DNA from 3 places in the Streptomyces sp. NBC_00414 genome. Region 2 is predicted to be linked to each of the others. Evidence: riboswitches for the same ligand, from Rfam matches in the RefSeq annotation. Region 2 holds a riboswitch; each other region holds the start of a gene.
What was found. A riboswitch is a leader RNA that binds a small molecule or an ion and turns the genes downstream of it on or off. The one in region 2 is predicted to bind cyclic di-AMP.
Positions count from the first base shown of each region.

Region 1: linked by a shared signal. The riboswitch ahead of OHS59_RS26185 (LysM peptidoglycan-binding domain-containing protein) and the one ahead of OHS59_RS12765 (M23 family metallopeptidase) in region 2 are both predicted to bind cyclic di-AMP.
Region 3: linked by a shared signal. The riboswitch ahead of OHS59_RS18625 (transglycosylase family protein) and the one ahead of OHS59_RS12765 (M23 family metallopeptidase) in region 2 are both predicted to bind cyclic di-AMP.

Region 1 is NZ_CP107935.1:6,018,616-6,021,863, forward strand. It holds gene OHS59_RS26180 (HAD family hydrolase) at 196-1,077, shown strand; gene OHS59_RS26185 (LysM peptidoglycan-binding domain-containing protein) at 1,071-1,802, opposite strand; cyclic di-AMP (ydaO/yuaA leader) riboswitch at 1,806-1,970, opposite strand; gene OHS59_RS26190 (CocE/NonD family hydrolase) at 2,454-3,248, opposite strand, start outside.
Region 2 is NZ_CP107935.1:2,979,760-2,983,007, forward strand. It holds gene OHS59_RS12760 (GntR family transcriptional regulator) at 1-326, opposite strand, end outside; gene OHS59_RS12765 (M23 family metallopeptidase) at 615-1,400, opposite strand; cyclic di-AMP (ydaO/yuaA leader) riboswitch at 1,414-1,568, opposite strand; gene OHS59_RS12770 (M16 family metallopeptidase) at 1,815-3,203, opposite strand; gene OHS59_RS12775 (M16 family metallopeptidase) at 3,200-3,248, opposite strand, start outside.
Region 3 is NZ_CP107935.1:4,344,993-4,348,240, forward strand. It holds gene eno (phosphopyruvate hydratase) at 1-917, opposite strand, end outside; gene OHS59_RS18625 (transglycosylase family protein) at 1,362-2,066, opposite strand; cyclic di-AMP (ydaO/yuaA leader) riboswitch at 2,071-2,241, opposite strand; gene OHS59_RS18630 (transglycosylase family protein) at 2,460-3,248, opposite strand, start outside.

The DNA.
Region 1 (3,248 bases), 3.0 Mb from region 2:
GGAGCGCGCGCGGGCGTACGCGGGCGGTCGGGAGAGGGGCGTGAATCGGGTCGGTGGAGTGGCCGATATGTCATGGGATCGGCCTGAACTCCCGGGGCCTGCTGGGACACGCGACGACGCGTGGGGTGGTCGAGGTGTCGGACGACGTCCGGTTCCCGTCGAGTCGCTGGGGGATTCGGTCCGTATTCTCTGATCATGGCCCCCCCGATTGCATATTCACTCATCGCCACTGACCTGGACGGGACGCTCCTGCGAGGCGACGACACCCTCTCGGACCGGTCGCGTGCCGCACTGGCGATGGCGGTCGGGGCAGGCGCCCGGCACCTCGTGGTGACGGGGCGCCCCGCGCCGCGCGTACGCCCGCTGCTGGACGAACTGGGCAGCCAGGGGCTCGCGGTGTGCGGACAGGGCGCGCAGTTGTACGACGCCGGCGCGGACCGCATGGTGTGGTCCGTCACGCTCGAACGTGAGCTGGCCGAGGTGGCTCTCGGCAAGATCGAGGCGGAGGTCGGCGAGGTGTACGCGGCCGTCGACCAGGACGGTGTCGACGGTCTCACGCTCATCGAGCCGGGCTACGAGATGCCCCACCCGACGCTGCCGGCGGTACGGGTGCTGCGGCGCGACGACCTCTGGACGCAGCCCATCAGCAAGGTGCTGCTGCGCCACCCCCTGCTCTCCGACGACGAGTTGGCGTCGGCCGCCCGTGGAGCGGTCGGTTCGCTCGCCACCGTGACGATGTCCGGGCCCGGTACCGTCGAACTCCAGCCATGCGGCATCACGAAGGCGACGGGTCTCGCGCTCGCCGCCGGCCGGCTGGGCCTCACGTCGGCGCAGACCATCGCCTTCGGGGACATGCCGAACGACATCCCGATGTTCGACTGGGCCGCGCGCGGGGTCGCGATGGCCAACGCCCATCCAGAACTCAAGTCCGTCGCCGACGAGATCACCCTCTCGAACGAGGACGACGGCATCGCGGTGGTCCTGGAGCGCATGTTCTCCGGCGCCGGGACCGGCCGGACGGGCCCCCTCGTCGGCCGACAGGCCGGTCCGGGAGCCCGCTCGGGCGTCGGTCAGTAGGCTCCGAAGACGTTGTCGATCGAGCCGTACCGCGCGGCGGCGTAGTTGCACGCCGCCGTGATGTTGGCGACCGGGTCGAAGGGGTCCAGCGACGTACCGGTCACGTGGTACGCCGTGAAGGTCGGGTCGATGACCTGGAGGAGCCCCTTCGACGGCGTACCGGCGACCGCGTTGGAGTCCCAGTTGTTCATGGCCTGCGGGTTGCCCGACGACTCGCGGATGATGTTGCGGTAGATGCCGTCGTAGCTGCCCGGGATCCCCTGCTGGGCCATGACGTCCAGCGACTGCTTGATCCAGCCGTCGAGGTCGTCCGTGTAGGTCGTCGCGGCGGCCGGGGTGACGGCGGACGCCGTGGTCGCCTTGGCGGTCTTCGCCGGGGTCCGGCCGTTCTTGGTGCCCACGGTCAGCTTGAGGCCCGGGCGGATGGCCGAGGGGTCGTTGCCGATGACCGCGCGGTTGGCCTTGTAGAGCTTCTTCCAGTCGCCCGTGGTGCGCGCCTTGGCGATCTTGGACAGCGTGTCGCCCTTGACCACCTTGTACGTGACCAGTGAGACCTGCGGGACCGCGTTCGGAGCGGCCTGCGCCGCCTGGACGGGCTGCGCGGCGTGGGCGCCGGTGGCTCCCACGAGGGGGAGCGCGAGTGCGGCTCCGCCCGTTCCGGCGGCGACGATGCCACGGATGAGGGTGCTGTTTCCGGGACGGCGGTGCTTGCCTCGTGCGGGCATGGCGAATTTCCTCTCCGGCGCCTGCGAGGTGAGCTGTCGGGTTCGGGCGGGAGATGCCCGGTCGCGTGGTGTGCGCGACTTCACCCCTAGCCGTTCCGATATCCGGACCGGCGGCTTACCTGGGTCCCCCGCTCCTGCCGTACGCGAGTGAATGGGTGGCTGGGTTTTCCGGGCGGCGGCAGGATTAGGCGATCCGTCCGGAGTGACGTGAACGTATGCGAGAGCACATGCAGTGAACAAGCCCTGAATTCGCGCAGCGGCGGCCATGGCCTGCCTTGTCGGGCGGATATCCCTTGATCAAAACGGAAGGCAAAGTTCAACTTGCTTTCCGTGAAGGGAAGTCGACGGAACCGACAAAACGATCACTTCGGGCAGGCGTGACCCAATTCACGGACGCAGATGGGGGATTAAGGAAACGGTTCTCCAATTCGGGCAAGTCGGATGTCTTCGGGATGTTACGGCGACTTACGCCCCATATTGAGGGGATAATGTCCGTAAGAAAGGTGATACGCCATCTTCTGTGGACGCCGGACGATCAGGCGTCGCAGGTGGTCACAGCTCGGGCACAGGTGAGGCCCGCACTCCTGGAATTCACCGGGGGGCGCGGGCCTCACCGTGAATGAGCGCCGGTCGTTCGTGGAGCGCGTGAACTCATCCCGCCGTACGCGGAATCCGCTTCTCCCAGGTGCGGTGGAAGATCACCTCGTCACCGTCCTTGCAGATCACTTCGTTCGAGGTGATGAAGTCCGCCTCGTCGCAGGTGATTTCGGAATGCGACTCGACGCTCGCGTCCCAGGGCATTTCCGGTCGGTGCAGCCGGACGGACCAGTCGGACCGGGCGCGCGCCGACAACGGATCGGACTCATTGATCGTGTACGTCTCCAGCGCGTCCTCGGTGAATTCGAGCCCGTCCGGATAGACGCGTGTGCCGCCGTATCGCGGATCCACTTCGAGACGCCACTCACCCTTGGCGACATCGCGGACCACGAGGCGCTCGGGGCGCGGATCGTCCAGCGTGGCGGGGAAGTTCACACCCAGCGGAGCCGACTGCTCCGGTTCCGCGAAGGCGATGGAGGGGTCCGACTCCTGCGCGCGGAGCGGGAGTTCCAGGACGCTCCCCGACGGAGTGAGGGTGAAGCCCGCCTCCGAGCCCGGCTGGGGCCAGATCCACGGCCAGTACGCGGAGGAGACGGCGAGCCGGATGCGATGGCCGGGAGGGAAGGCGTGGCCGATGCCGTTCAGCTCGAAAAGCACCTCCTCCGTAGAGCCCGGTTCCCAGGGAACCACCCGGTCACGGCCATGACGGGCTGTCAGGTTCAGGGCGCCTCGGGTGACGAGCGTCGAGGAGCCGTCGGGGGCCACGTCGCACAACCGGGCCACTACTTGTCCACGTTCCGTCGGCGAGGTGAGTCTCAGGCGCACGCGCGGGCGGCCCAGTACCCAGAT
Region 2 (3,248 bases):
CTGACCAGGCCGCGCAGCACCTTGAGATGGGCCTCGGTACGTCGCTGGGCGGCCCGGGCGGCGCCCAGCGGCTCCAGCAGCACACGCATCTCCAGGAGGTCGGCGGCCTCCTGCTCCGTCGGTTCGGCGACGCACGCGCCCGCGTGCCGGCGGGTGACCACGAAGCCCTCCGCCTCCAGGGTGCGCAGCGCCTCGCGCACGGGGACCCGCGAGACGCCGTAGCGGCGCGCGAGCAGTTCTTCGGTGAGCCGGCTGCCGCGCCCGTAGACACCCGCGACGATGTCGTCACGGATCGCCGTGCATACCGAGCGCGCGGGAATACGCATGACCGAACCTCCGCCTTAATCCCCGCGAAACGCGGTCGATTGACGCTTGTTCGGTGACTCTATTGCAGAGAACGGGAAATTCCGAAGGCAGCCGGGAATCCATGGATATTTTTTGGACACACCACGTCTCCGAACAGGCAGTCGTCCGGTGCGGAAGTGACCGGAAGCGGTCGTACGGGTACCTACGGGCCCATCTGAGGCGACGGGATCGCGCGAAGGCCCCGGCTCGGTGAGCCGGGGCCTTCGCGCGGATGCGGTGCTGTACGTCCGTACAGAGATGCCGTGCGGTCAGACGTTGACGCCGTGCCCGCGGAGGTACGCGACGGGGTCCATGTCGGATCCGTACTCCGCGGTCGTCCGCGCCTCGAAGTGCAGGTGCGCCCCCGTGACGTTGCCGGTCGCCCCGGAGAGGGCTATCTGCTGCCCCGGAGTGACCGTCTGGCCGACCGAGACACCGATGGACGAGAGGTGCCCGTACTGGGTGTACGTGCCGTCGGTCATCTTGATGACGACCTGGTTGCCGTACGAGCCGCCCCAGCCTGCCTCCACGACGGTGCCGGAGCCCACCGCGTGGACGGCGGTGCCGCTGGCGGCGTGGAAGTCGATGCCGGTGTGGCTGCCGGAGGACCAGATGCCGCCGCCGGCCTGGTAAGAGGTCGAGACGTACGAGCCGGCGATCGGCGCGGTGTAGGCGTTGAGGCGCTTGCGCTCCTTCTCGCGGGCCGCGCGGGCCTCGGCCTCGCGCTCCTTCTCGGCCCTCGCCTTGGCCTTGGCCGCGGCCTCCTCGGCGCGCTTCTTCGCGGCGGCCTCGGCCTTCTCGCGGGCCGCGTCCTGCTCGGCGGCCTGCCGCTGGGCGGCGGCCTGGGCGTCGATCTCGTGGGCGACCGAGTCACCCATGGTGACGGCCCGGAGGGGGCCGGTCTGCTCGATCTCGCTCTCGGCGGCGAACGCCGGGGCGGCCAGTGTGCCCACGACACCGGTGGTGGCCAGGGCTGCGACGCCGACGGTCCTGCGGGTCGTGCGCGTCATGCGGCTGGGAAGACGGTGCTTCCCCGTGGCGCGGGTGAACGCCATGAAGTGGCTGGTCCTTTCCTTCCTTCTCGCCTACCGGGTTAGCTGACGGGTTCGGAGCAGGAAGGTCTCCTACGGACCCCCTTCGGGAAGGGCGTCCGATTCACCCCAGGGACGTGGGTCCCCGGCTCCCCTGGCTCGCGCCATGCGGGGACTCGGCGATGACTGTCCGGTGCCGCGGACGCGGCGCAGTGCCTGACGAACAGCCGGACCGACGCTAAGCGGCGCCTCTTTCAATAGACAAACGGATCAACACTTTTGTAGCGCACGCCACAGGGCAGACAGGCAACCTCTCCACCAATACGGGCAACTTCCGCCTCAATGCAGACAATCAGGGAGGAAGGCGGTACGGGCAGCAGTATGAAAAAGGGGCCCGGGCGACTCGTCGGTCACCCGGGCCCCACCTGCTGCCAGTACCTACTCCGGTGCCACGACGCTGACTTCGCCGATTCCGAGGGCCCTGACGGGCCCCTCGATCTGCGCGGCGTCACCGACGAGGACGGTCACCAGACGGTCCACCGGGAAGGCGTTCACGGCGGCCGCGGTGGCCTCCACGGTGCCGGTGGCGGCGAGCTGCTTGTACAGCGTCGCCTGGAAGTCGTCCGGCAGGTGCTGCTCGACCTGGTCGGCCAGCGTGCCCGCGACGGCGCCCGCGGTCTCGTACTTCAGGGGCGCCACCCCCACCAGGTTCTGCACGGCGACGTCACGCTCGGCGTCCGTCAGACCCCCGGCGGCGAGGGTGCGCAGCACCTTCCAGAGGTCGTCGAGCGCCGGGCCGGTGTTCGGGGTGTCCACCGAGCCGCTGATGGCGAGCATCGAGATGCCCGTCCCGTCCGGGGCGGAGCGCAGAACCTGGCCGAACGCCCGCACGCCGTAGGTGTATCCCTTCTCCTCGCGCAGGACACGGTCCAGGCGGGAGGTGAGGGTGCCACCGAGGCAGTACGTGCCGAGCACCTGGGCGGGCCACACACGGTCGTGCCGGTCCGCGCCGACGCGGCCGATGAGCAGCTGCGTCTGGACGGCTCCGGGACGGTCGACGATGATCACCCGGCCGGTGTCGTCGGCGGTCACCGAGGGCACGGGACGCGACTCGGCCTGCGATCCGGTCCAGGTGCCGAGCGTGTCCCCGAGCAGCGCGTCGAGGTCGACGTCGGTGAGGTCTCCGACGACGACCGCGGTGGCCGTGGCGGGGCGTACGTGCTTCTCGTAGAAGGCGCGTACGGCCGCCGAGTCGATCGCGGTGACCGTCTCCTCGGTGCCCTGGCGCGGGCGCGACATCCGGGAGTCCGCCGGGAAGAGCTGCCGGGACAGCTCCTTGGCGGCCCGCCGGGCCGGGTTGGCGGTCTCGTGCGGGATCTCGTCGAGCCGGTTGCGCACCAGCCGCTCGATCTCGCCGTCCTCGAACGCGGGCGCCCTGAGCGCGTCGGCGAGCAGGCCGAGCGCCTTGGGCAGCCGGGAGACGGGGACTTCGAGGCTGAGCCGTACGCCGGGGTGGTCGGCGTGCGCGTCCAGGGTGGCGCCGCAGCGCTCCAGCTCGGCGGCGAACTCCTCGGCGGAGTGCTTGTCGGTGCCCTCCGAGAAGGCTCGCGCCATGATCGTGGCGATGCCGTCCAGGCCCTTCGGCTCCGCCTCCAGCGGGGCGTCCAGGATCACCTCCACGGCGACGACCTGCTGGCCGGGGCGGTGGCAGCGCAACAGCGTCAGGCCGTTGCCGAGGGTGCCGCGCTCGGGCGCGGGGAAGGCCCAGGGCCTGGCCTCGCCGGCCTGGGGCTGCGGGTGGAACTCCATCGTGGCGAGCTCGGTCACTTGGCCGCCTCCTCGTCGGTGTTGTCAGCGGCGGCGTCGGTCCCG
Region 3 (3,248 bases), 1.4 Mb from region 2:
TGGACCTTGTCGCCCAGCTTCTCGGTGATGACGTTCCAGCCGGCCCAGTCGTCCTCGTACAGCGGGTCCTCGATGGAGACCAGCGGGTACGCGGCGACGAGCTCCTCGTAGTACTCGGTCATCTCGGCGGCCGAGCGGGACTTGCCCTCGAACTCGTACTTGCCGTCCTTGTAGAACTCGGACGCGGCGACGTCCAGCGCGAGGGCGACCTGCGCGCCGGGGGTGTAGCCGGCTTCCTTGATGGCTTCGACGATCAGGTCGAGGGCCTCGCGGTTGGAGCCGAGGTTCGGGGCGAAGCCGCCCTCGTCGCCGAGGCCGGTGGACAGGCCGCGGCTCTTCAGGACCTTCTTGAGGGTGTGGTAGACCTCGGCGCCCCAGCGCACGGCCTCGGAGAAGGACTCCGCGCCGATCGGGGCGATCATGAACTCCTGGATGTCGACGTTGGAGTCGGCGTGCGACCCACCGTTGAGGATGTTCATCATCGGGACGGGCAGCAGGTGCGCGTTCGGTCCGCCCAGGTAGCGGAAGAGCGGCAGGTCGCTGGCCTCGGAGGCGGCGTGGGCGACGGCGAGGGAGACGCCGAGGATGGCGTTGGCGCCGAGCGAGCCCTTGTTGTCGGTGGCGTCCAGGTCGATCATCGCCTGGTCGATGAGGCGCTGCTCGGTGGCGTCGTAGCCGACGAGCTCCGGGCCGATCTGCTCGATGACGGCGAGGACGGCCTTCTCGACACCCTTGCCGAGGTAGCGGTTGGGGTCTCCGTCACGCAGTTCGACTGCTTCGAAGGCACCGGTGGAGGCACCGGACGGAACGGCGGCACGACCCGTGCTGCCGTCGTCGAGGCCGACCTCGACCTCGACCGTGGGGTTGCCTCGGGAGTCCAGGATTTCCCGGGCTACGACGACGTCGATGGACGGCACGAGCATCTCCTTCTGGGATGTGACACAAGCTGTGCCGGGCCGGAGGCCCGGTTGCGCGCAGGCCGTGGTGGCCCCGCGGGATGAGCCTAACCGGCTGCCGGGGATCGGCCAGCCCTCGACCGCCCCCTGGACGGAACCGAGAGGAAATTGTTTCCGAACGGAACAAAGCGAGGCGGTAAAGCGGCAAGAAAAAACCCCGCCCCGGTGCGTACGGGGGAACACGCACCGGAGCGGGGGCCCGTGGGGGACGGGGGTGGCCCTCACGGGACCTCCACTATGGAGGACACGGATGTGAGAGCGCTGTGGTTCAGTCGCGATCCGGTCGCGGACCGGAACTCCGGCCGAGGCTGAGCGGCCAGGGCCTCGGCCGGAAGGTGCCGTCCGCACTACCGAAGTGGGGGGGTGCGACCGCCGGGGGTCAGCCGCGGCGCGGCTGCTCGGGGGTCAGCTGAGGTGCAGCTGCTGGCCCGGGAAGATGAAGTCGGCGTCGTCGACGATGTCGTCGTTCAGCTTGTAGAGCTTCGCCCAGCCGCCCTTGACCTTCTCCTTCGCGGCGATCTCGCTGAGGGTGTCGCCCTTGACGACCTTGTACTCGCCGTCACCCTTCTCGACCTTCTTGCCGGTCGGGGTCTCGACGGTCTTCTTCGCGGCCGGACGGTCCTGGGAACGCGAGGCGCGCTCCTCGGAGGACTGCGAGTTCTGCGGCTGCGGCTGCGTGGTGCTCTGGCCGGAACCGTTCGAGTTCGAGTCCGCGGGAGCCGAACCGCCACCGGTCGAGGCACCGGACAGGCCTACGCCACAGCTCGGCCAGGCACCCTTGCCCTGGCTCGCGAGAACCTTCTCGGCGACGGCTATCTGCTGGGACTTGGAGGCCTGGTCGGCGGTGGAGGCGTACGAGCTGCCCCCGTACGCGGCCCAGGTGGAGGACGAGAACTGCAGGCCGCCGTAGTAGCCGTTGCCGGTGTTGATCGACCAGTTGCCGCCGGACTCGCACTGGGCGACGGTGTCCCACTCGGAGGCGGTGGCGGCGGAGGCTCCCGTGGCGCCCATCAGCGGGACGGCGACGGCGGCGGTGGTGACACCGGCCAGCGTGGCGATACGGGTGGCCTTGGACGGGCGACGGTGCTTGCCCTTGTTCGAAAGCAGCATGAAGTGATCCCCTCACCGACGCCTGCGAGGTGAGCTGTCGGGTTCGGGCCGAGTGAGTTGCCCGGCCGCGTGACACTGCTGTCACGCGGCTTAACCCCAAGCCGTTCCCGGTCTCGACGACCGGTTCCGGCACTTACCTTGGGTCCCCCGCTCCTGCCTACGGCGCTTTACGCGTCGACTGTTCCCGTACGGCCGTTGGCAGGATTCGGCGTGCGACCGTCGGGGCTCACCAATGGCGAGCGGTCACGACCGTAGACACGGGCCGTGCCGAATTTCAAAGACGATCAGGGGTCTTGAGATCCATGTCTCAATTCGCCAAATCGGACATTCAACGCGAACTACCGCTGGTTTTCGCCCGATTCGGCGGCTTGATCACTACTTGCTCGCGAGCGCTCAGCCGTCGACGGCGATGCGCTGACCGGGGATGATGAAGTCCGGGTCGGCGCCGATGCTGTCCTTGTTCGCGGCGTAGAGCTCGCTCCACCCGCCGTCGATGCCAAGGGAGTCGGCGATGCTCGACAGACTGTCCCCGGAGCGGACCGCGTACGAGCCTTCGTCGGCGAGGACGCGCGAGGTGCTGTCGCTGCGCGAGGCGTGCCGGCCGGCGTAGTCGTCCGCGCGGGGCGCGGTGTCGACCTCTTCGGCGCTGACGCCGCGGTGACGGCCGGAGCTGTCGGCCTCGGCGTCGGTCGAAGCCTCGTCGTTCTGGGAGGACTTGTCCGGGTCGTCCGCCTTCGCCGTGGCGTCGGTGGACGGGCTGTCCGATCCCTGTGCGTCCGAGCCGGAGTCGTCCGCGGCGTCGGAGTCACCGTCGGTGGACGAGTCGGACTTGGAGTCGTTGCTCCCCTTTGTCGCATCCGAGTCGGCCGACGAGCCGGCGTCCTCGGCGAGGCCCGTGTCGACGTCCGCGGAGTCGGAGTCCTGCGTCAGGCCGGCGACGAGACCGCAGGTCGTCCAGGCACCCGTCCCCTGGTCCGCGAGTATCTTCTCGGCGACGGCTATCTGCTGCGAGCGGCTGGCCTGGTCGGCGCTCGGCGCGTAGTCGAGGCCGCCGTGCTCCTCCCAGGTCTCCTGGGTCATCTGGAGTCCGCCGTAGAGCCCGTTGCCGGTGTCGGCGCTCCATGAGCCACCGCTCTCGCACTCGGCGACCGCGTCCCAGGTCGTTCCGCTGGCGGCACTCGC